Regions from separate parts of the Citrobacter telavivensis genome, predicted to be linked through region 1. Evidence: predicted binding sites of a transcription regulator. Region 1 holds the regulator's gene; each other region holds the start of a gene.

Region 1 (8,168 bases):
CAGCCGACACCGCCGAGTTCCGGCATGCCGAAGTGACCATAGATAAAGATATAGTTCACCGGGATGTTGACCAGCAGACCAAGAAAACCCATCACCATACCGGGTTTGGTTTTTGCCAGACCTTCACACTGGTTACGCGCGACCTGAAAGAACAGATAACCCGGTGCGCCCCATAATAATGCGCGCAGGTAACCGACGGCCTTATCCGCCAGGGCCGGATCAATATTGTGCATCGCGCGGATGATGTAACCGGCGTTCCACAGCACGACCATAACCAGCACCGAGACGAAACCCGCCAGCCAGAATCCCTGGCGAACCTGATGCGCAATGCGTTCACGACGTCCGGAACCGTTGAGCTGAGCAATCACCGGGGTTAGCGCCAGCAGCAGCCCGTGACCGAACAGAATGGCGGGCAGCCAGATGGACGTCCCGATGGCGACGGCGGCCATGTCGGTGGCGCTGTAGCCACCCGCCATCACGGTATCAACGAACCCCATTGCGGTTTGGGCGATTTGCGCAAGAATCACCGGAATTGCCAGAGCCAATAACTGACGCGCTTCACTGATATACTTCTGCACGTGTACACCTATCATTTTGTTTTTATTTGAGAGACTAAAAAAGCCGCCACGAGTGGCAGCAAGAAGAAGATGCAGGGGAAATTTCAGTCTATTGTAGCGATGAATACATATTTCTCCAGTGAAAAAACAGGCGCAATGGGTGCTTCACTGGCAACCTGATTTTCCAACTGCTATTGTGGCAGGCAGAAATGGTTTAACTGAATTCAGGAGTTGCAGGTATGTTTACAGGTATTGTGCAGGGCACCGCCAAACTGGTGTCGATTGATGAAAAACCAAATTTTCGCACCCATGTAGTGGAATTACCTGAATACATGCTGGACGCGCTGGAAACGGGCGCATCGGTGGCGCACAACGGCTGCTGCCTGACCGTGACAGAAATTAACGGTAACCGCATCAGTTTTGATCTGATGAAGGAGACGCTGCGCATTACCAATCTGGGCGATCTGAAAGTGGGTGACCTGGTGAACGTCGAGCGCGCGGCAAAATTCAGCGATGAGATTGGCGGACATCTGATGTCCGGTCACATTATGACCACGGCGGAAGTATCAAAGATTTTGACGTCTGAGAATAACCGTCAGGTCTGGTTCAAAGTCCAGGATCCGACGTTGATGAAGTACATTCTGTACAAAGGATTCATTGGCATTGACGGGATCAGCCTGACCGTTGGCGAAGTGACTGCGACGCGCTTTTGCGTACATCTTATTCCGGAAACACTGGAACGCACGACGCTTGGGAGAAAGAAACTGGGCGCGCGCGTCAATATCGAAATCGACCCGCAAACGCAGGCCGTGGTGGATACGGTGGAACGCGTGCTGGCTGCGCGTGAAGCTGCGGTGGTGAAAACCGCCAGCGAAGCGTAAGACAGCGCAGCCCCCGCAGGACGGCGGGGGCATGAAGATTAGCGGGCAACGCGCAGGCCGTCTTCGACGCCGCGTGAGAACACCACCTGCCAGAGCTGAATATCGCGGGCGCGAAACGCACCGGCGCAGGCGTTCAGGTAGTAGCTGAACATCCGTTTAAAGCGCTCGGTATAGTTATCGGCAATTTCCGGCCAGGCGGCGAGGAAACGTTCGTACCACGCCATCAGCGTTGTGTCGTAATCCGCGCCGAAGTTGTGCCAGTCTTCCATCACAAAGTGCGCTTCGCTGGCGTTAGCTATCTGGCGCACTGACGGGAGGCAACCGTTGGGGAAGATGTACTTATTGATCCACGGATCGACATTGTTGTCGGTTTTTTTCGAACCGATGGTGTGCAGCAGGAACAACCCCTCCGGTTTCAGGTTGCGATCAACGACGTCGAAATAGGTCGGGTAGTTTTTTGGACCGACGTGCTCAAACATACCTACTGACACAATGCGGTCGAACTGATCGCGCAAGTCACGATAATCCTGCAGCAAAATCGACACATCCAGTCCCGCACAGCGCGCCTGCGCCAGTTTCTGCTGCTCGGCGGAAATTGTCACGCCAACCACGCTAACGTCGTAGTTCGTCGCCATGTAGTGCGACAAACCGCCCCAGCCGCAGCCGATATCCAGCACCCGCATACCGGGTTGCAGTTGCAACTTCTCGCAGATTAACCGCAGTTTGGCCTGCTGCGCCGCTTCCAGAGTGTCAGCGTCCTTCCAGTAAGCGCAGGAATACTGCATGTACGGGTCGAGCATGCGGCTGAACAGATCGTTACCGAGATCGTAATGCTCTTTACCGACGATCCAGGCGCGTTTTTTACTTTGCAAATTGAACAGGCGAGCGCCGGCGATGCGGAGAGTATCTTTGAAATGGTGTGGAAGTTGGTTTTCCAGTCCTGCGCGCAGGACTTTGCTAAAAAACTGGTCCAGTCGATCGCACTCCCACCAGCCATCCATATAACTTTCACCCAGACCGAGCGACCCCTCTTGTAAAACACGTTTGAAAAAATCGGGGTTTTTGACGCGTATATCTGCTGGTGAAGAGCCGTTGATGGCAATACCGGCGCGGCTTAATAATTCGCTAGTGATACGGTACCAGTCGTCATCCGGTACGCTGACTTCTTCTATACACGATGAACTCATAGCTTCTCCATCACTGGTCGGTGATCAGAACCTTAAAACAGCGTAGACGCTTTTTGGGCTTTGTGAGAAATCTCGCGGGATCATTCCGCGAGTCTATTATCCGACGTAGAACAGAGGAAGGGAGGACCCCTTGCCGAAAAGGCCATCCGTGGTGAACCGGGAACGCTCCGGTTCCCGTTAGCACATAATTATTATCGTAATTTTAACAACCGAAATTTAGTATAGGCCTCAAAAATCGATGATTCAACCAAAAATTGTTAGCCGACTAATTAAGGGTGATTATCAATAATATCAATGGGATTCGCTGTGGGCAATCCCGTGATTATCAGGCTGTTCACTGGCGCTTGAGGTTTGCAGCTGCATCTTATAACCCAGTCCAGCCAGTATGACCGTCGACAGCATCACGCTGGTCGTGGTCAGCAGCGGGGTGCTGATAAGCCAGGAGACCACCAGACTTGCCAGGAAGCACAGACCCAACTGCAGGGTATTTTGCAGGGCAGCGGCACGACCCGTTGCCTGCGGGAAAGGACGCAGCGCCTGCGCAACCACAATCGGGTAGATAGCCCCGTTGGCAATCGCCATTACACAGAACGGGATCAGGATCTCCGCAAGCGAAATGTGATGGATAAAGCTTGCCGCCCACGTCGCCACCACGCTCAGCGCGTAGATGACCAGTAGCCAGGGCAGAAGCTGCTGTCCCTGCCACTTTTGCAGCGCGGCGCGACAACCGTAGCCCCCAATCAGAAACGCGATGGTTTGTGGTACATAGCTCAGTCCAATCACCGCCGGGCTGTAGCCCATTTCACTCAGAATAAACGGCGAGCCGGTCAGCCATGCAAAAAAGCTGGCGGAACAGGCAGCGTAAATCAGGACGTTACCGCGGTACGCTTTCGCGCGCAGCAGCGTGGTGAAGGTCAATTTATCCTTGCTGTCGTTTCGCGCCCGGGTTGAGGGTTTTAAGAACAGCGCAGGCAGCATCAGCAGCAGCGTGATGAAAAACAACGTGGCAAAGATCGCCTGCCAGGAAAGATGGGTCAGGATCCAACTTCCTAATAACGGCGCCAGGGCAGGAGACAGTCCGACCAGCGGCATGATCGTCGCGAAAATACGGTTAATTTTATGCGAGGGATAGTAATCGGTGACCAGCGCCTGCCAGATGACGGTCGCCGCACAGACGCCCACCGCCTGAATAAAGCGCAGAACCAACAGCCCTGTCGCGCTTTCGACCCACAGCATACCCAGGCTACCGAGGGCGAAGATGGACAGACCCAGCAGCAGGATCGGTTTACGGCCGTAGCGGTCCGAGAGCGGGCCCCAAAGCAGTTGCGCGACGGCAAAGCCGGCTAAAAACAGACTCAGGCTGGCGCTGACGGCAGATGCCGGTGTTTGCAGGTCAGATTGAATGGCGGCAAAAGCGGGCAAATACATGTCGGTTGCCAGAAAACCCAACACGCTGAGCCCTGCCAGCCAGACTAAAAACCCTTTTCCTGGTTGCATAGTTGTTCTCTAATTTTAATGAATAACACTGGCGCAGAGTGTAGGGAGTGAATTTCGGCTTGTGAAACGGTAATATTTGTTTATTGCATTCAAAAATTTTGTAGGCAGATTATGTGGTCAGAATATGCACTGGAAGTCGTTGATGCCGTGGCGCGCAACGGGAGTTTCAGCTCCGCCGCTCAGGAGTTGCACCGGGTGCCCTCAGCGGTCAGCTATACGGTCCGGCAACTGGAAGAGTGGCTGGCGGTCCCGCTCTTTGAACGTCGTCATCGCGATGTAGTACTGACCCCGGCGGGAGCCTGGTTTTTGAAAGAGGGCCGCTCTGTCATCAAAAAAATGCAGATCACGCGCCAGCAGTGTCAGCAGATAGCCAACGGCTGGCGTGGGCAACTTCCCATCGCGGTGGACAATATCGTGCGCCCTGAACGCACAAGACAGCTGATAGTCGATTTCTATCGCCACTTTGATGACGTGGAACTGCTGGTCTTTCAGGAGGTGTTCAATGGCGTCTGGGACGCGCTGTCAGATGGCAGGGTTGAACTCGCTATCGGCGCAACCCAGGCGATCCCGGTAGGAGGTCGATACACCTTCCGCGATATGGGCAAACTGAGCTGGTGTTGTGTCGTTGCCAGCACACATCCGCTGGCCGCCATGAGCGGGCCTTTAAGCGATGACACGTTGCGCAACTGGCCGTCACTGGTACTGGAAGATACCTCCCGCACGCTGCCGAAACGCGTGACCTGGCTGCTGGACAACCAGAAGCGGGTGGTGGTTCCGGACTGGGACTCTTCCGCGACCTGTATCAGCGCCGGACTTTGTGTCGGCATGGTGCCGACACATTTTGCCAAGCCGTATCTCAATAAGGGGCAGTGGGTGGCGTTGGATCTGGAGAACCCTTTCCCGGACGCAGCCTGTTGCCTGACCTGGCAGCAGAACGATATGTCACCTGCGCTGATCTGGCTGCTGGACTATCTGGGAGACAGCGAAACGCTGAACAAAGAGTGGCTGCGGGAGCCTGACGAGACTCCCGCAAAAGAGGTTTAACGGCGGTAGTCGCGGAAAGGGCCATCCGCAACGGAGCGGCGCTCCACCAGGCGTGGGTGGACTTCAATGGACTGTGACTCTTCGCGCTTATTGACGATACGGTCCAGCAGCATGTTAAAGGCCGTTTCACCCAGCGAATCTTTTGGCTGGTGGATGGTGGTCAATGCGGGCGTAAAGAAGCGGGCGTTGCGCACATTGTCATAGCCTATCAGCGACACGTCCTGCGGTACGCGCAGGCCCATCTCATCCGCAGCGCAAAGGGCACCCATTGCCATGATATCGCCGCCACAGAAGACCGCCGTCGGGCGATGCGCCTGCGACAGAATTTGCTGCATTGCACGGTAGCCGGATTCCGGTTCGAAGTCGCCCTGCACAATCCAGTTTTCCGGCACTTTAATCAGCGCTTCATCCATCGCCTTCATAAAACCGGCCAGACGGCCCGCGCCGGTGTTGCGCTCCATCAGTCCCGGGATCACGCCAATTTCGCGATGTCCGCGTTCGACAAGGTAACGGCCAGCCATATAACCGCCCTCAAAGGCGTTATCAATCACCGTATCGGTGAAGTCGGCTTTGGCTTCGCCCCAGTCCATGACCACCATCGGGATATGACGGTACTCTTCCAGCATCGAGAGCAGGGGTTCGGGATATTCGGAACACATCACCAGCAGGCCATCAACGCGTTTTTGCGCCATCATGGACAAATAGGCACGCTGTTTTTCCAGATTGTTCCAGACGTTACCGAGGATCAGGGTATAGCCTTTCTGGAAGCAGTTCTTTTCAACGGCTTCGATAATTTCGGCAAAGTAGGGGGCTTCGCTGCTGGTCGCCAGCAAGCCGATAGACTTGGTATGGTTGACCTTCAGACTACGGGCAACAGCGCTGGGGGAATAGTGCAATTCTTTGATTGCCGCCCACACTGCATTGCGTGTTTCTTCAGCGACGAAACGCGTTTTGTTAATTACGTGTGATACGGTTGTAGTGGAAACGTTTGCGCGTTTCGCTACATCTTTAATTGTTGCCATTAAATCTCACTCCAGACCCAACCTGAACATTAAAATATGCTAAGTAAACGTTTGCCTTTAATCATCCTGTGCGCAACGTCAGGGTTGCGGCATGCCGGGAAAACGCCACAGAGCGTCAGGAAGGGGTCAATGGCCGGTACGCTAATCAAGTAAGCGTCGAATTTTGGCTGATCTTAACGAAAAGGGGAAGTATTAAAAGCACATATCACTCTAAATCGTGGGAGATTTTTGCACTCAAGTGTGCAAAAATGCGCTATATCACTTTTTGTGTGGGAATAAAAAGGAGAAAAGTTGATGAGCACCGATCTGAAATTTTCATTAGTGACCACGTTTATTGTTCTGGCTTTAATCGTTGCTGGCGGTCTGACAGCGGCACTGCATTGATTTCCCTCGGGGGAGTGCCTGCTCCCTCGAACCTCCCGCCATATTGTTATCGAATCTGCAAAAGTCTTTTGTATTTTTGTTAACTTCTCTTTTTTTGTGATTGATGTCATGCTTTTGACTCTTAGTTAAGCCTCGCGCCTCATCGCGAAGAGCCGGAGTCATCACTGCATGAAAATTAATTATCCGTTACTGGCGCTGGCCATCGGCGCATTCGGCATCGGTACGACCGAATTCTCGCCAATGGGGCTGCTGCCCGTCATTGCGCGTGGCGTTGATGTGTCCATCCCCGCCGCAGGCATGTTGATTAGCGCCTATGCCGTCGGCGTGATGGTTGGGGCCCCGCTGATGACGCTGCTTCTGTCACATCGTGGACGCCGTAATGCGCTGATTTTTCTGATGGCTATCTTTACGCTTGGTAACGTGCTCTCGGCGATTTCGCCGGATTACACCACGCTGATGCTGTCACGCATTTTAACCAGCCTCAACCATGGCGCGTTCTTCGGCCTGGGTTCCGTTGTAGCAGCCAGCGTGGTGCCGAAGCACAAACAGGCCAGCGCCGTTGCCACGATGTTTATGGGGCTGACTATCGCCAATATCGGCGGCGTTCCGGCGGCGACCTGGCTGGGGGAAACCATCGGCTGGCGAATGTCGTTTATGGCGACAGCCGGTCTGGGCGTTATCTCGATGCTGAGTCTCTTTTTCTCGTTGCCGAAAGGCGGTGCCGGGGCGCGTCCGGAAGTGAAAAAAGAGCTGGCGGTGTTAATGCGTCCTCAGGTGCTCTCCGCGCTGCTGACTACCGTGTTGGGGGCGGGCGCTATGTTTACGCTGTATACCTATATTTCGCCTGTCCTGCAAAGCATCACCCATGCGACCCCGACCTTCGTGACCGGGATGCTGGTTCTGATTGGCGTGGGCTTCTCCATTGGTAACTACCTCGGCGGTAAACTGGCCGATCGCTCGGTTAACGGTACGCTGAAGGGCTTTTTGCTGCTGCTGATGGTGATTATGCTGGCTATCCCCTTGTTGGCTCAAAATGAACTGGGGGCGGCGGTCAGTATGGTGGTCTGGGGGGCGGCAACCTTTGCGGTGGTGCCTCCGCTGCAAATGCGCGTCATGCGTGTGGCTCACGAAGCGCCGGGCCTGTCGTCTTCCGTGAATATTGGCGCTTTTAATCTCGGAAATGCACTGGGTGCCGCCGCCGGTGGGGCCGTGATTTCAGGCGGGTTAGGCTACAGTTTTGTTCCTGTGATGGGGGCGATTGTGGCAGGTATGGCGCTGTTGTTGGTGTTTGTCTCGGCGAGAAAACAGCCTGAACAGGTGTGCGTCGCAGGTTAACGGCAGAACAAAAACGCAGAAGGGACGCCCTTCTGCGTTATCTTTTTTACGCGGCGAAGTTCTTCGCGACAAACTCCCAGTTCACCAGCGCCCAGAAGTGCTCCAGGTAGCCAGGACGCGCATTGCGGTAGTCAATGTAATACGCATGCTCCCACACGTCGACGGTCATCAGCGGGGTGGCGTCGGTGGTCAACGGCGTGCCGGCGTTAGATGTTGAAACGATAGCCAACTTGCCATCCTTTCCTTTTACCAGCCAGGTCC
Region 2 (8,168 bases), on a different contig from region 1:
TTGCCGGTGCAGTCGCGTAGCGAGGCCCGTATGCTGAGTGACGACGGCTGGCAAAACGCCTTTAAGCGCGGCATCCTGCTGGCGAACGCCAAAATCACGCCGCTGGAGCGTCGCGAGAACGTCTCGCGACTGGATGCGTTAAGCCCGCAAATTCCGGCGCAGGTGCGTCCGCTTTATCAGATCTGGCGCGACGGTCAGTCGCTACAGCTCCAGCTCGCCGAAGAACGCCAGCGCTACAGCAAACTGCAGCAAACGACCGATGGCGATCTGGACACGCTGCGTCAGCAGCACCAGTATCTTCAGGCGCAGCTCGATCTCACGACGCGCAAGCTGGAAAACCTGACCGATATTGAGCGTCAGCTTTCCACCCGTAAACCGGCAGGAAATTACAATCCGGATACGACGCATGGCGGCGACAAGTCAGAGGGACAAGCGCCTGTACCTTCACAAGATGAGGTGACCCCATAATGAGTCGTAAACCGGCGCATTTACTGCTCGTGGATGATGACCCTGGCCTGCTGAAACTGCTGGGCATGCGTCTGACCAGTGAAGGCTATAGCGTGGTGACCGCAGAGAGCGGGGCCGAAGGTCTGCGCCTTCTGAACCGTGAAAAAGTGAATCTGGTGATTAGCGATCTGCGTATGGATGAGATGGACGGCATGCAGCTGTTCAGCGAGATCCAGAAGGTTCAGCCGGGGATGCCGGTTATCATTCTTACCGCTCACGGTTCGATTCCGGATGCGGTCGCGGCAACGCAAAAAGGCGTGTTCAGCTTCCTGACCAAACCCGTGGATAAAGACGCGTTGTATCAGGCGATCGACGAGGCGCTTGAGCAGTCGGCGCCGGCCACGGACGATAGCTGGCGCGAATCGATAGTCACCCGTAGCCCGCTGATGCTGCGTCTGCTGGAACAGGCGCGGATGGTGGCACAGTCCGACGTCAGCGTGTTGATCAATGGTCAGAGCGGCACCGGGAAAGAGATCTTCGCTCAGGCTATCCACAATGCCAGCCCGCGCAGCAGCAAACCGTTTATCGCCATCAACTGCGGCGCACTACCGGAACAACTGCTGGAGTCGGAGCTATTCGGCCACTCACGCGGTGCGTTTACCGGCGCGGTGAGCAACCGTGAAGGGCTGTTTCAGGCGGCGGAAGGCGGGACGCTGTTTCTTGACGAGATTGGCGATATGCCTGCGCCGTTACAGGTCAAACTGCTTCGCGTCTTGCAGGAACGTAAAGTCAGACCGCTTGGCAGCAACCGCGATATCGATATTGATGTGCGCATCATCTCGGCAACCCATCGCGATCTGCCGAAAGCGATGGCGCGCGGCGAATTTCGCGAAGATTTATACTACCGCCTCAATGTGGTCAGTCTGAAGATCCCGGCCCTGGCGGAGCGAACGGAAGATATTCCACTGTTGGCGAATCATCTGCTGCGCCAGTCGGCGGAGCGGCATAAGCCGTTTGTGCGCGCGTTTTCGACGGATGCAATGAAGCGGCTGATGACCGCCAGTTGGCCTGGCAACGTGCGTCAGTTGGTGAACGTGATCGAACAGTGTGTGGCACTGACCTCCTCGCCGGTGATCAGCGATGCTCTGGTGGAGCAGGCGCTGGAAGGGGAAAATACTGCACTGCCGACCTTTGTCGAAGCGCGTAATCAATTTGAGCTGAACTATCTGCGCAAATTGCTGCAAATCACCCGAGGCAATGTCACGCATGCGGCAAGAATGGCGGGCCGTAACCGTACGGAGTTTTATAAGCTACTGTCGCGCCATGAGCTGGATGCAAACGATTTCAAAGAATAAGTCAGCGTAATATGTTACGTTTATCCGATTAAAAGACAGGCGACCTTTTCAAGGACTAGCATGAAAAAGATTGATGCGATTATTAAACCCTTCAAGCTCGATGATGTGCGTGAAGCGCTGGCTGAGGTAGGGATCACCGGTATGACCGTCACCGAAGTGAAAGGCTTTGGGCGTCAGAAAGGGCATACCGAGCTGTACCGTGGCGCGGAATATATGGTGGATTTTCTGCCGAAGGTCAAAATTGAAATCGTCGTGCCGGACGATATCGTTGAAACCTGCGTCGATACCATTATCCGTACGGCGCAGACGGGCAAAATTGGCGACGGTAAGATTTTCGTCTTTGATGTGGCACGCGTGGTACGTATCCGTACCGGTGAAGAAGACGACGCGGCAATTTAAGCCGCGCCGTGCTTGCCGGATGGCGGCGTGAACGCCTTATCCGGCCTACAACATCCCGCAGGCCTGATAAGCGCAGCGCCATCAGGCATGACGTGATTACAAGACCTTATCCGGACTACAACATCCCGTAGGCCTGATAAGCGTAGCGCCATCAGGCATGACGGAATTACAAGACCTTATGCGGCCTACAATATCCCGTAGGCCTGATAAGCGCAGCGCCATCAGGCATGACGTAATTACAAGACCTTATCCGGCCTACAACATCCCGTAGGCCTGATAAGCGCAGCGCCATCAGGTATGACGTAATTACAAGACCTTATGCGGGCCGAAGCATTCGTAATGAATGTTTTCGTTATTCACACCCAGTTCAACAAGCTGCTTCGCGGCAAACTGCATAAAGCCCACCGGACCGCACAAATAGAACTGCATTCCCGGAATATCGATAGCCGCTTTCATCGCCTTCAGATCCATCAGACCTTCGCTGTCAAAGGCATCGTTAGCGCGATCCGTTTCGCTCGGTTCGCGGTACCAGGTGTGCGCGGTAAAGTTCGGCAACGTTTTACCCAGTTCGTTTACCTCATCGGCAAACGCATGCACATCGCCGTTTTCTGCGGCGTGGAACCAGTTGACCTGGGCGCTGTGCTGCGCGTTGGCCAGCGTATCCAGCATTGCCAGCATCGGCGTTTGACCGACACCGGCAGAAATCAGCGAAACCGGCGTGTCGTGGTCAACCGCCATAAAGAAATCGCCAGCCGGCGCCGCTAAATGCACCACGTCGCCAACGCGCGCCTGATTGTGCAGCCAACTGGAGACCTGACCACCCTCTTCACGCTTAACGGCAATGCGGTAACCTTTACCCTCCGCTTTACGGGTCAGAGAATACTGACGAATTTCCTGATGCGGAAAACCTTCCGGTTTCAGCCAGACGCCCAGATACTGGCCTGGCTGGTAGTCAGCCACGGCGCCACCGTCCACCGGTTCAAATTCAAAGCTGGTAATCAGTGCGCTGCGCGGGGTTTTCGCCACGATCCGAAACGGACGTGTGCCTTCCCAGCCGCCGGTTTTACTGGCGTTTTCACGGTAGATTTGCGCTTCGCGATTGATAAAGACGTTAGCCAGCACGCCGTAGGCTTTGCCCCACGCCTCCAGCACTTCCTGGCCCGGGTTGAACATTTCGTCCAGGGTCGCCAGCAGATGGGTTCCGACAATGTTGTACTGTTCTGGTTTGATCTGGAAGCTGGTGTGCTTCTGGGCGATTTTTTCGACCGCAGGCAGCAGGGCAGGCAGATTTTCAATGTTGCTGGCATAGGCGGCAATGGCATTGAACAGGGCTTCACGCTGGGAGTCATTACGCTGGTTACTCATGTTAAAAATTTCTTTGAGTTCAGGATTATGAGCAAACATGCGATCGTAAAAATGGGCGGTCAGTTTGGGGCCCGTTTCAACCAGCAGGGGAATGGTGGCTTTTACAGTGGCGATGGTTTGAGCGTCAAGCATACGGTCTTCCTTTATGTGAACTTTTAATGATGTATGTCAAATGCATCTTATAAAAAATACCCCTGCACTGTAAATGGTTCTTTGACGCTTTGCGTTTTAAAAGCGACAACGTGAAAAATCTGCATCACAAACCTGAAAAGAAATCCGTTGAAATTTGTAAGGTCTTCATTCGGCAAAGCCTTGTGTCGTGTGAAGGTAATCGTTTGCGTAAATTCCTTTGTCAAGACCTGTTATCGCAGAATGATTCAGTTATACTGTTGCCCGTTGTCCAACAGGACCGCCTTTTAAGGCCAAAAATTCTATCGTTAGCTGAGTCAGGAGATGCGGATGTTAAAGCGTGAAATGAACATTGCCGATTATGATGCCGAACTGTGGCAGGCTATGGAGCAGGAAAAAGTACGTCAGGAAGAGCACATCGAACTGATCGCCTCCGAAAACTACACCAGTCCGCGCGTCATGCAGGCGCAGGGCTCTCAGCTGACTAACAAATACGCTGAAGGATATCCGGGCAAGCGCTACTACGGCGGCTGCGAATACGTGGATATCGTTGAGCAACTGGCGATTGACCGCGCGAAAGAACTGTTTGGCGCAGACTACGCTAACGTGCAACCGCACTCTGGCTCCCAGGCTAACTTCGCCGTCTATACCGCGCTGCTGCAACCGGGTGATACCGTTCTGGGTATGAACCTGGCGCAAGGCGGTCACCTGACTCACGGCTCCCCGGTTAACTTCTCTGGCAAACTGTACAACATCGTGCCTTACGGTATTGATGAGTCCGGTAAAATTGACTACGAAGAGATGGCGCAGCTGGCTCAGACCCACAAACCGAAGATGATCATCGGCGGCTTCTCTGCCTATTCCGGCGTGGTTGATTGGGCAAAAATGCGTGAAATCGCTGACAGCATTGGCGCATACCTGTTCGTCGATATGGCGCACGTCGCGGGTCTTATCGCCGCAGGCGTTTACCCGAACCCGGTTCCGCATGCTCACGTTGTGACCACCACCACCCACAAAACGCTGGCTGGCCCGCGCGGTGGCCTGATCCTGGCGAAAGGCGGTGACGAAGAGCTGTACAAAAAACTGAACTCTGCCGTTTTCCCAAGCGCGCAGGGCGGCCCGCTGATGCACGTTATCGCGGGTAAAGCCGTGGCGCTGAAAGAAGCCATGGAGCCAGAGTTCAAAGTCTACCAGCAACAGGTTGCGAAAAACGCCAAAGCGATGGTGGAAGTATTCCTGAATCGTGGCTACAAAGTCGTGTCCGGCGGTACTGAGAACCACCTGTTCCTGCTGGATCTGGTGGACAAAAATCTGACCGGTAAAGAAGCTGACGCCGCGCTGGGTCGTGCCAACATCACGGTGAACAAAAACAGCGTGCCGAACGATCCGAAAAGCCCGTTCGTCACTTCCGGTATCCGTATCGGTTCTCCGGCTATCACGCGTCGCGGCTTTAAAGAAGCGGAAGCGAAAGAGCTGGCAGGCTGGATGTGTGATGTGCTGGACAACATCAATGATGAAGCGGTGATTGAGCGCATCAAAGGTAAAGTTCTGGATATCTGCGCACGCTTCCCGGTTTACGCATAAGTTATCGCAGAAGTCAAAAAGGCCGCGCGAGCGGCCTTTTTGATTGATGACAAACATCCTGCAGACGAAATTGGTACATCTTCGACACATGAATTGTCGGGTGGCGCTACGCTTACCCGACCTACAAAAACCTGCGATATCAATGGTTTTGTAGGCCCGATAAGCGAAGCGCCATCGGGCGACGGTCTAACGCCTGTCTACCGATATCGCCCCCGGACCAGTCACGGCTAATAACAAAAACCCCCCGGCAATGCTGACATTCTTATAGAAATTAATCATATTCGGACCGACCGCATCACCGGTCATATTCCAGAAATGATGGCCGATTACTGCCGTACCCAGCGTATAAAAAACGAAGAGGATTGCCAGCGGGCGAGTAAAAAAGCCCAGTACAATCAGTATCGCTGCGGGAACCTCCATGACGACGGCAATAATGGCCGCCAGCATTGGCGCAGGCGTACCGAGAGAGGTCATGTACTGTACGGTGCCGTCGAAACCCGTCAGCTTAGGAAAGCCAAAAATAATAAACAGAACCGTCAGCGCAATGCGGGCAATCAGTAAAAACAGATGGCGTGATTCACCGAACTCAAAATAACGTAACGTGTTCATAGCAGGCTCATTGACATGAGTAACGTACTTTAAAATTAATACACAACGGCCCGCCTCGCCATTGGCTAAATGTCGTTTAGCTGCGACTCAACGTACAGATAGCCAATTCCCATCAACTGCTGGGCGCGAGTCAGCGTACCAAAGCCAATCTGTGTCGCTTTTGCTCGCGGGTTATCTCCGTGATCGAAAGGATTAAATCCCGTCTGTTGTCTTAGCGTGTTGAGCCAGGGTTCACCGAAGGCGCAACTGCGCCCGTACAACCAGATCTGATTAATATTCAGGATATTGAGAAAGTTATACAGGCTTAGACCAATCGCGCTGGCGGCATGCTCCACCCACGCCTGAATGCGCACATCACCCCTGCGCCAGGCATCGATTAGCATATCCGTGGTCAGCGTTTCCGGATCCCTTCCCGGCACCGGCTGCGCCTTCATCCAGACTCTGGCCTGCTTTTTCAATGCGCTCAGTGAGGCGACGGTTTCCAGACAGCCATAACGGCCACAGTCGCAGGCGATGCCGTCGGGGTTAACGATGGTATGACCAATCTGACCGCTGCCGTACAGACTGCCGCGATAAATCTGTTCGTTGATAACGAAAGAGGACCCAATACCGTAGTCGACGTTGATGACGCAGAAATCTTCATTGGCTGCCGGGTTTTGCCATTTTTCCGCTAGCGCCAACATCACACAGTCGTTGTCCAGACGGACCTGTATGCCGAGCCGCTCCTCCAGCAGATACTTTATTTCCACTGGCGTTTTCCACGGTGCCTGCGGCATGGTTTTCGACGCGCCGGTGATCGGATCCACCTGACCGTGGACGCCCAGCGCCAGGTTGATTGTGATGTCGGGATAGCGCTGACGCCAGCGCCGCCAGTGGCTGGCAATCGCCGCGAGCAGCGCTTCAGGCGTTGCGGCGTTGATCACCTCGTGCTGCCAGTCGCCAACCGCCATCAGTCGGGCATCGGCAAGTTGGCTGGTCAGGCTGGTGGGGGTGACGTTCATACACAGCGTCCACGCGCCCCGTTCCGGCAGATGAAAACTCCCGCTGCTGAGCCCGCGCTGGCTTAGCGTTTCCCGGGAGTGGTAAATCCGGCCTTCATCCAGCAACTCTTCAAGAATGTTACTCACCGCCGGAATCGACAGGCCGGTGAGCTGCGCCAGCTGCGATTTACTGAGCTGCTTTTCGCGCCACAAATGCGACAGAAAGATCTGTTTATTCGCCTGTCTGACCCGGGCGTTATTGAATCCCGAACGCTGCATACACTTAACTCCCTTAACTATATTGCGTGAGCATTGCGCATTTTACCGCCAGTTAACTGCCACACAATAGCCACAAGACGACATTTTACTTTTGTTTATTGAGTGGAGGCAGCATGTACGGTTCAGTTAAGGTCTGGCAGGAGACCCTCTCATTACCGACCTGGACGGTGGGTGAGGAAGACACCAATCCAATGTTCCTGGAAAAACGGGTTTATCAGGGTTCTTCAGGGGCGGTTTACCCTTATGGCGTGATCGACACCCTGACCGGCAAACGCGAGATGCGCGATTACCAGGCCGTGTGGATGGAAAACGATTTTATCCGCGTCATGCTGTTACCAGAACTGGGTGGGCGTATTCACCGCGCGTATGACAAAGTACAGCAGCGCGATTTTGTCTATTACAACGAGGTGGTGAAACCCGCGCTGGTTGGTCTGTTGGGGCCGTGGATCTCGGGTGGGATCGAATTTAACTGGCCGCAGCACCATCGTCCCACCACTTTTATGCCGGTGGATTTTACGCAGCGGGCAGGGGAGCACGGTGAGCAAACCGTCTGGATGGGCGAAGTGGAGCCGATGCGCGGCCTACAGGTGATGACCGGATTCACCCTCTACCCGGATCGCGCGCTGATAGAAATTACCGGTAAAGTCTTCAACGGCAACGCCACGCCGCGCCACTTTTTATGGTGGGCGAACCCGGCGGTGAAGGGCGGCGACGATCATCAAAGCGTGTTCCCACCTGATGTTACGGCGGTATTCGATCACGGCAAGCGCGATGTTTCCGCTTTTCCGATCGCCACGGGCACCTATTACAAAGTCGATTACTCGGCGGGGGTGGATATCTCCCGCTACAAGAATGTGCCGGTGCCGACTTCGTACATGGCGGAAAAATCGGACTACGACTTTGTCGGTGCCTGGCATCACGGCGAGCGCGGCGGACTGTTGCACGTTGCCGATCATCATATCTCGCCGGGAAAAAAACAGTGGAGCTGGGGCTACGGGGATTTCGGTGTCGCCTGGGATCG
Region 3 (8,168 bases), on a different contig from region 1:
CTGTGGTAGGGCCGGAAGCATTGACAGGCTCAACGCGGTTGAAATCCGGCACCGCGCAAAAGCTGGTGCTCAATATGATCTCCACCGGGGCGATGGTGAAGTTTGGCAAGGTTTACCAGAACCTGATGGTGGATATGAAGGCCACCAATATCAAGCTGATGGACCGCGCATGCCGGATGGTGGTTGAAGCCACTGGCATTGCGCGGGCAGAGGCACAAACGTTGCTGAAGCAGACCGATTTTGATGTGAAACCGGCCATTCTCATGGCGCTGAGCGGCCTTAACGCCGATGCGGCGCGAGAAAAACTGGCCACCCATCAGGGATTTTTACGGGCTGCGTTAGCAGACTCATCGAGGTAACTATGGATAAGACGGCGACCCTTGCCAGCGACATTCTGCTGGGGATAGGCGGAGAACAAAACATTCTGCGTCTGGAAAATTGCATGACGCGCGTCAGGGTGGAGGTGAAGGACGATGCGGTGTTGGATATCCCGCGTCTGAAACAGCTACCCGGCGTCAGTGGCTACGTAAAGCAGGGGGCGCAGCATCAGCTTATCGTCGGGCCCGGCAAGGCGGCAAAGGTCGTTGATGCCATGCGTTCACTACTGACAGAAGGGGGAGCGCGCCCGGTCGGCGATGATATTGAGCGCACGAAATCGCAGGCGAAAGCGAAGTACAAAGCGCCCATGAGCGATGCGCTACGCAAACTGGCGAACGTTTTTATTCCCCTGATCCCGGCGTTTATCGCTTCCGGTTTAATCACCGGCATTATTAACATTCTCAAGCGCCCGGATATCGTCGGTGATTTCGCCACCCATTATCCCAATATGCTGGGGCTGATGGGGATCTTCGGCAGTGCGGTCTTTGCCATCATGAACATTCTGGTGGGGGTGAATACTGCCAAAGTCTTCGGCGGTTCGCTGGCGATGGGGGGCGTGATGGCGGGCATCCTGTCGAGTCCGCAACTGGCGCAAATTACCCTCTTTGGCGAAGCGTTGCAGCCAGGTCGCGGTGGGGTTATCGCCGTGCTGCTGGTGGTGGCGCTGATGTGCTGGATCGAGCGTAAGTTCCGCGAGATATTGCCCGGTTCACTGGAGCTGATCCTCAATCCGCTGCTGACGACGATCATCACCGGCACGATTGCGATTGTGGCGCTGCAACCGCTGGGCGGCTGGATTTCAGAATCGATAGCCCAAGGCGCGTCCTGGGCTATCGATCGCGGCGGCTTGCTGGGGGGCGCGGTCCTGGCGGGAACATTCCTGCCGCTGGTGCTGACGGGGCTGCATCAGGGACTGGTGCCAATTCACGTCGAGCTGGTGCAGGCTCACGGCTACAACGCGCTCTTTCCCATTCTGGCGATGGCAGGCGTCGGGCAGGTGGGGGCGGCGATTGCCGTGCTGATGAAAACCCGTAACGCGCGGCTGAAAAAAGTGATTAAGGGGGCATTACCGGTAGGATTACTCGGGATTGGCGAACCGCTGATTTTTGGCGTCACGTTACCGCTGGGCAAGCCGTTCATGGGGGCCTGCCTGGGCGGCGCGGTAGGCGGGGCGCTGATCAGCTACTGGAAGGTCGCAACCGTTATCACCTTTGGCATTTCCGGATTGCCGCTGGCGTTAACGATTGTTGCCGGAAAAGTGATGTTCTATCTGTTAGGCTATTTAGTAGCAGTCATAGCCGGGTTTTTGTTTACCTGGCTGTTAGGATTCAACGATCCCGAGGAGTAAGGTTTGACCAATCACGCGCGTCGTGTCGTTTTTTTTGATTTGGATGGTACGTTACATCAGCAGGATATGTTCGGCAGTTTCCTGCGCTATCTGTTGCGTCGCCAGCCGCTGAATGCGCTGCTCGTGCTGCCGTTGTTGCCGGTGATCGTTGGCGCATTACTGATCAAAGGGCGCGCCGCGCGCTGGCCGATGAGTCTGCTGCTGTGGGGGTGTACCTTCGGTCATCGCGAGGCTCGTTTGCAGGCCAGACAGGCCGATTTTGTCCGCTGGTTTCGACAGAACGTCACGGCGTTTCCTCAGGTGCAGGAACGTCTGACCACCTATCTGCTCAGTTCTGATGCCGATATCTGGCTCATCACCGGTTCGCCGCAGTCGCTGGTGGAACAGGTCTACATTGATACGCCGTGGCTGCCGCGCGTGAATCTGATCGCCAGTCAGATGACGCGAGGATACGGCGGTTGGGTGCTGACCCTGCGCTGTCTGGGACACGAAAAAGTGGCTCAGCTTGAACGTAAGATCGGCACGCCGCTGCGCCTTTACAGCGGCTACAGCGACAGTAATCAGGACAACCCGCTGCTCTATTTTTGTCAGCACCGCTGGCGCGTTACGCCTCGTGGAGAACTCCAGCAACTGGAATAGTTGAAATCATAGTATAATGCGCCCGCTATGATTACCGGAGTACTCCCTTTGTCAGATGTTGAATTTAGCCACGAATACTGGATGCGTCACGCGTTAACGCTGGCGAAGCGCGCCTGGGATGAACGAGAGGTCCCGGTCGGTGCCGTATTGGTGCACAACAATCGCGTGATTGGCGAGGGGTGGAACCGCCCGATTGGCCATCACGATCCCACCGCGCACGCAGAGATCATGGCGCTGCGCCAGGGCGGCCTGGTCCAGCAAAACTATCGTCTGATTGATGCGACGCTGTACGTGACCCTTGAACCGTGCGTCATGTGCGCGGGTGCGATGGTGCACAGTCGCATTCGTCACGTGGTATTCGGCGCGCGTGATGCAAAAACCGGTGCAGCCGGTTCGCTGATGGATGTCCTTCATCATCCGGGAATGAATCATCGCGTTGAGGTCACTGAGGGGATACTGCGTGAGGAGTGTGCGACGCTGCTCAGCGATTTTTTCCGCATGCGCCGTCAGGAGATCAAAGCGTTGAAGAAAGCCGCAGGTCAGTAACCATTGCGGCTCTGTTTACTTCTTCTCTTCTTTCTTCTGCGGTAAACGCAGCAGTGATGGAGAGTGCGTCAGATAGCCAGATGACGATTGCGACAGGAAGGCGACGAGTGGTCGTCGCTGTTTGCCAAAATCTGTCGGCGAAACGACCGGATACTCTTCAGCCAGTTTCATCTCTTCTGCCAGCTGCTTTTCTTTCTCCTGCAAATAGCCCAGCAGGCTTATCTGATACTTACGGATGTTCTCAACATAGGCGTAGGCTTCATGTCCGCGCGCATAGCCATAGGTCAGCTTGCTGTAATACTGTTTTTGACTGAGCATGGGCAGGCGCTGTTTGACGTCCGCCCAACTGTCCGGATTGCCCTTCGTCTTGGCCGTCAGCGCCCGCGCATCAAGCATATGCGCATAACCCATGTTGTAGGCCGCCAGCGCAAACCAGATGCGCTCGTTTTCCGGCACGGTGTCCGGCACTTTACTCATCATGTCCTGTAAATAGCGCGCCCCACCGCTGATGCTCTGCTCAGGATCGGTCCTGTCGGTCAGACCCAGACTTTGCGCGGTGTTCTTAGTGAGCATCATCATGCCGCGCACGCCGGTGGGCGATGTGGCCTGCGGATCCCAGTGTGATTCCTGCCAGGCAATTGCGGCAAGCAGCTGCCAGTCAATCTCCTGGGCGTATTTCTCAAACAGCGGTTTCAGGTCGGGGAGCATGGCGTCAACCGCGCGCAGAAAGGTGCGGGTATCGACATAGTCAAAATCATCGCCGTGCCCAAGATACTTTTCTTCGAGACGTGCCAGTGAGCCGTCTTCATTCATGCCGTTGAAGAAATCGAGCAGGGCGGCAGATAGCGAGTTGTCATTATCCAGCGGGCTAAACCAGGTCACCGGCTGTTCGTCGGTGACGTCCAGCGCAACGGCAAGTTCGGGGTGGACGCGCTGGTAAAGGCTGATGGCGACAGAGTCGGCGATGGTGTAATCCAGTTGACCGGCAATCACCGCATCAAGCAGTTCAGTTGAGCCTTTTTTCTCGTCGATCCGCCAGCTCAGTTCAGGGTATTTTGTCTGTTTCAGGGTTTGCAGATCGTTCGCCACCACATGTCCTGGGGTGATGGTGAGCTGACTTTCCGTCACGCTGCCCAACGAGCGGGGACGATACTGGCCCACTTTGTAGACCAGTTGCTGGGATACTGAATAGTAGGTTGGCCCCGGCTGATAGTTTTTCACCCGTTCGCTGTTGTAGACCAGCCCGGCCGCCAGCAGGTCGGCGTTGCCATTATCGAGGTCGTCAAACAACTGGCTGATGTTCTGGCGTACGGTAATCTTCAGCTTTACGCCCAGATAGCTGGCGAACTGCTGCGCCAGCTCATAATCGAGCCCGTACGGCTTACCGTTAAGTTTTGACCAGGTGAGCGGCGACTCAATGGTGCTCACGCGCAACTCTCCCCGCGACTGGATCGCGGCGATACGATTATCAGCTTTACCGAACCAGGGGATTGAGGGCCAGAGGGCCGCCGCCAGCAACAGCGTCAGTATGCCGATGAACAGATAATTAATCTTTAATTTTTTCAATTAGTTAATTCTCTGAACCGTGCGTTGCCTCAGGATGGGAAAAGAAATAGAAAGACCAGGATTATTCATCAATGAGCGGCATTTTGCTTAAACTTGCGCCAGTTGGCAACTAATTAGCGCTATCGATAGCATCGTATGACAACAATGCGGGGTGATTTTATTTCGACGCAAACGGTTTCGTCGGCGGCTCAGATTCTTTATAATGACGCCCGTTTCCCCACTTGGGCACACCGAAAGCTTAGAAGACGAGAGACTTATGATGGAAATTCTGCGTGGTTCGCCTGCACTGTCCGCATTCCGTATTAACAAACTGCTGGCACGTTTTCAGGCTGCCAACCTCCAGGTAAGCAATATTTACGCCGAGTACGTCCATTTCGCTGACCTGAACGCCCCGTTGAACGAGGATGAGCACGCGCAGCTTGCCCGTCTGCTGAAATACGGCCCCAGCCTGAGCAGCCACACCCCGGAAGGGAAACTGCTGCTGGTGACGCCTCGTCCTGGCACCATCTCCCCCTGGTCTTCCAAAGCGACGGACATCGCCCATAACTGCGGTCTGCAACAGATTGACCGTCTGGAACGCGGCGTCGCTTATTATGTTGAGGCCTCCACGCTGACCGCTGAACAGTGGCAGCAGGTTGCCGCTGAACTACACGATCGAATGATGGAGACGGTGTTCTCTTCATTAACCGACGCGGAAAAACTGTTTGCCCACCATCAGCCTGCGCCGGTTGCAAGCGTTGACCTGCTGGGTGAAGGCCGTCAGGCGTTGATTGACGCTAACCTGCGTCTCGGTCTGGCGCTGGCGGATGACGAAATTGATTATCTGCAGGACGCGTTTACCCGACTGGGGCGCAACCCGAACGATATTGAACTCTACATGTTTGCGCAGGCGAACTCTGAGCACTGCCGTCACAAGATTTTCAACGCTGACTGGGTTATTGATGGCAAGCAACAGCCGAAGTCGCTGTTCAAGATGATCAAAAACACCTTTGAGACCACCCCGGATCACGTGCTTTCCGCTTATAAAGACAACGCGGCGGTGATGGAAGGGTCTGAAGTGGGTCGTTACTTTGCCGACCACGCGACCGGACGCTACGACTTCCACCAGGAGCCGGCGCATATCCTGATGAAGGTGGAAACCCATAACCACCCGACGGCGATCTCCCCGTGGCCGGGGGCGGCGACCGGTTCCGGCGGCGAAATTCGTGATGAAGGGGCTACCGGACGCGGCGCGAAGCCAAAAGCGGGTCTGGTCGGTTTCTCGGTCTCTAACCTGCGTATTCCGGGTTTTGAGCAGCCGTGGGAAGAAGACTTCGGCAAGCCGGAGCGCATTGTGACCGCGCTGGATATCATGACCGAAGGCCCGCTGGGCGGCGCGGCGTTTAACAACGAATTTGGTCGTCCGGCGCTCAACGGCTATTTCCGGACTTACGAAGAAAAAGTGAACAGCCACAATGGCGAAGAGCTGCGCGGTTATCATAAGCCGATCATGCTGGCGGGTGGGATCGGTAATATCCGCGCCGATCACGTGCAGAAAGGCGAAATAGTCGTTGGGGCGAAGCTGATTGTCCTCGGCGGCCCGGCGATGAACATCGGCCTGGGCGGCGGCGCGGCGTCCTCCATGGCGTCCGGCCAGTCTGACGCGGATCTCGATTTTGCCTCCGTCCAGCGTGATAACCCGGAGATGGAACGCCGCTGTCAGGAGGTTATCGACCGCTGCTGGCAGTTGGGCGACGCCAACCCGATCCTGTTTATCCACGACGTCGGCGCGGGCGGTCTGTCGAACGCCATGCCTGAACTGGTCAGCGACGGCGGACGCGGCGGTAAATTTGAACTGCGTGACATCCTCAGCGATGAACCAGGAATGAGCCCGCTGGAGATCTGGTGCAACGAGTCCCAGGAACGTTATGTGCTGGCCGTTGCGGCGGATCAACTGCCGTTATTTGACGAGCTGTGCAAGCGCGAGCGCGCGCCGTATGCGGTGATTGGCGAGGCGACCGAAGAGCTGCATCTGTCGTTAAACGACCGTCACTTCGACAATCAGCCTATCGACCTGCCGCTTGACGTACTGCTCGGCAAAACGCCGAAGATGACCCGCGACGTCCAGACGCTGAAGGCGAAAGGCGAGGCGCTGAACCGCGCGGACATCACCATCGCGGATGCCGTAAAACGCGTTCTGCATCTGCCGACGGTGGCGGAAAAAACCTTCCTGGTGACCATTGGCGACCGTACCGTGACCGGGATGGTATCCCGCGATCAGATGGTCGGTCCGTGGCAGGTGCCGGTGGCTAACTGCGCGGTGACCACCGCCAGCCTCGACAGCTACTACGGCGAAGCGATGTCGATCGGTGAACGTGCGCCGGTAGCACTGCTCGACTTCTCCGCCTCTGCCCGTCTGGCGGTCGGCGAAGCGCTGACCAACATTGCGGCAACGCAGATTGGCGATATCAAACGCATTAAGCTTTCCGCCAACTGGATGGCCGCAGCCGGTCACCCGGGGGAAGATGCGGGTCTGTATGAAGCGGTGAAAGCGGTCGGTGAAGAACTCTGCCCGGCGCTGGGTCTGACCATTCCGGTGGGCAAAGACTCCATGTCGATGAAAACCCGCTGGCAGGAAGGCAACGAACAGCGCGAAATGACCTCGCCGCTGTCGCTGGTGATTTCCGCTTTTGCCCGCGTGGAAGATGTACGCCATACCATCACCCCGCAGCTTTCGACCGAAGACAACGCGCTGCTGCTGATCGACCTGGGTCGTGGCCACAATGCGCTGGGTGCCACAGCGCTGGCGCAGGTCTATCGTCAGCTTGGCGATACACCGGCAGACGTGCGCGATGTCGCGCAACTGAAAGGCTTCTACGACGCAATGCAGGCGCTGGTGGCGCAACGTAAACTGCTGGCCTATCACGACCGCTCCGACGGCGGCCTGCTGGTGACTCTGGCTGAAATGGCCTTTACCGGTCACTGTGGTATTCAGGCGGATATCGCGGCCCTGGGTGACGATCGTCTGGCGGCGCTGTTTAACGAAGAACTGGGCGCGGTTATTCAGGTTCGCACAGGGGATCGCGAGGCGGTGGAAGCGCTGCTGGCGCAACACGGTCTTGGCGATTGCGTCCATTACCTGGGGCAGGCCGTCGAGGGCGACCGTTTTGTTATCGAAGCCAACGGTCAGGTCGTCTTCAGCGAAAGCCGCACCACACTGCGAATCTGGTGGGCAGAAACCACCTGGCAGATGCAGCGTCTGCGTGATAACCCGGAGTGTGCCGATCAGGAGCACGACGCCAAAACCAACGATGCCGATCCGGGCCTCAGCGTGGAGCTGACGTTTGATATCAATGAAGATATCGCCGCGCCTTACATTGCGACCGGTGCACGTCCGAAAGTGGCGGTGCTGCGTGAGCAGGGGGTGAACTCCCACGTAGAAATGGCCGCGGCGTTCCAGCGTGCCGGTTTTGACGCGATTGACGTACACATGAGCGATCTGCTCGGTGGCCGTACCGGTCTGGGTAACTTCCAGGCGCTGGTGGCCTGCGGCGGTTTCTCTTATGGTGACGTGCTGGGCGCGGGTGAGGGCTGGGCGAAATCTATTCTGTTCAACAACCGCGTGCGCGATGAGTTTGAAACCTTCTTCCATCGCCCACAAACGCTGGCGCTGGGGGTGTGCAACGGCTGCCAGATGATGTCGAACTTGCGC

The links. The regulator PurR, encoded in region 1, represses purine synthesis genes. The targets are predictions, from matches to a motif close to CANGCAAACGTTTGCNTG.
Region 2: glyA (serine hydroxymethyltransferase) is a predicted target of PurR. The motif match lies at 3,891-3,908, and genes of this name have one in related genera.
Region 3: purL (phosphoribosylformylglycinamidine synthase) is a predicted target of PurR. The motif match lies at 4,642-4,659, and genes of this name have one in related genera.

The regions. Positions count from the first base shown of each region.
Region 1 is NZ_JBGUBF010000001.1:1,240,057-1,248,224, forward strand. Features, by position in the region: gene mdtK (multidrug efflux MATE transporter MdtK) at 1-578, opposite strand, end outside; gene ACERJC_RS05965 (riboflavin synthase subunit alpha) at 797-1,438, shown strand; gene cfa (cyclopropane fatty acyl phospholipid synthase) at 1,477-2,625, opposite strand; gene punC (purine nucleoside transporter PunC) at 2,917-4,122, opposite strand; gene punR (DNA-binding transcriptional activator PunR) at 4,234-5,166, shown strand; gene purR (HTH-type transcriptional repressor PurR) at 5,163-6,188, opposite strand; gene cydH (cytochrome bd-I oxidase subunit CydH) at 6,483-6,572, shown strand; gene ACERJC_RS05995 (MFS transporter) at 6,741-7,907, shown strand; gene sodB (superoxide dismutase [Fe]) at 7,954-8,168, opposite strand, start outside.
Region 2 is NZ_JBGUBF010000005.1:36,729-44,896, forward strand. Features, by position in the region: gene qseG (two-component system QseEF-associated lipoprotein QseG) at 1-468, shown strand, start outside; gene glrR (two-component system response regulator GlrR) at 468-1,802, shown strand; gene glnB (nitrogen regulatory protein P-II) at 1,863-2,201, shown strand; partial or broken gene ACERJC_RS18875 (hypothetical protein) at 2,198-2,314, opposite strand; gene hmpA (NO-inducible flavohemoprotein) at 2,508-3,698, opposite strand; gene glyA (serine hydroxymethyltransferase) at 4,026-5,279, shown strand; gene ACERJC_RS18890 (DoxX family protein) at 5,466-5,888, opposite strand; gene ACERJC_RS18895 (ROK family transcriptional regulator) at 5,954-7,147, opposite strand; gene ACERJC_RS18900 (DUF5107 domain-containing protein) at 7,261-8,168, shown strand, end outside.
Region 3 is NZ_JBGUBF010000005.1:25,722-33,889, forward strand. Features, by position in the region: gene murQ (N-acetylmuramic acid 6-phosphate etherase) at 1-359, shown strand, start outside; gene ACERJC_RS18830 (PTS transporter subunit EIIC) at 362-1,726, shown strand; gene yfhb (phosphatidylglycerophosphatase C) at 1,730-2,365, shown strand; gene tadA (tRNA adenosine(34) deaminase TadA) at 2,393-2,911, shown strand; gene mltF (membrane-bound lytic murein transglycosylase MltF) at 2,927-4,477, opposite strand; gene purL (phosphoribosylformylglycinamidine synthase) at 4,734-8,168, shown strand, end outside.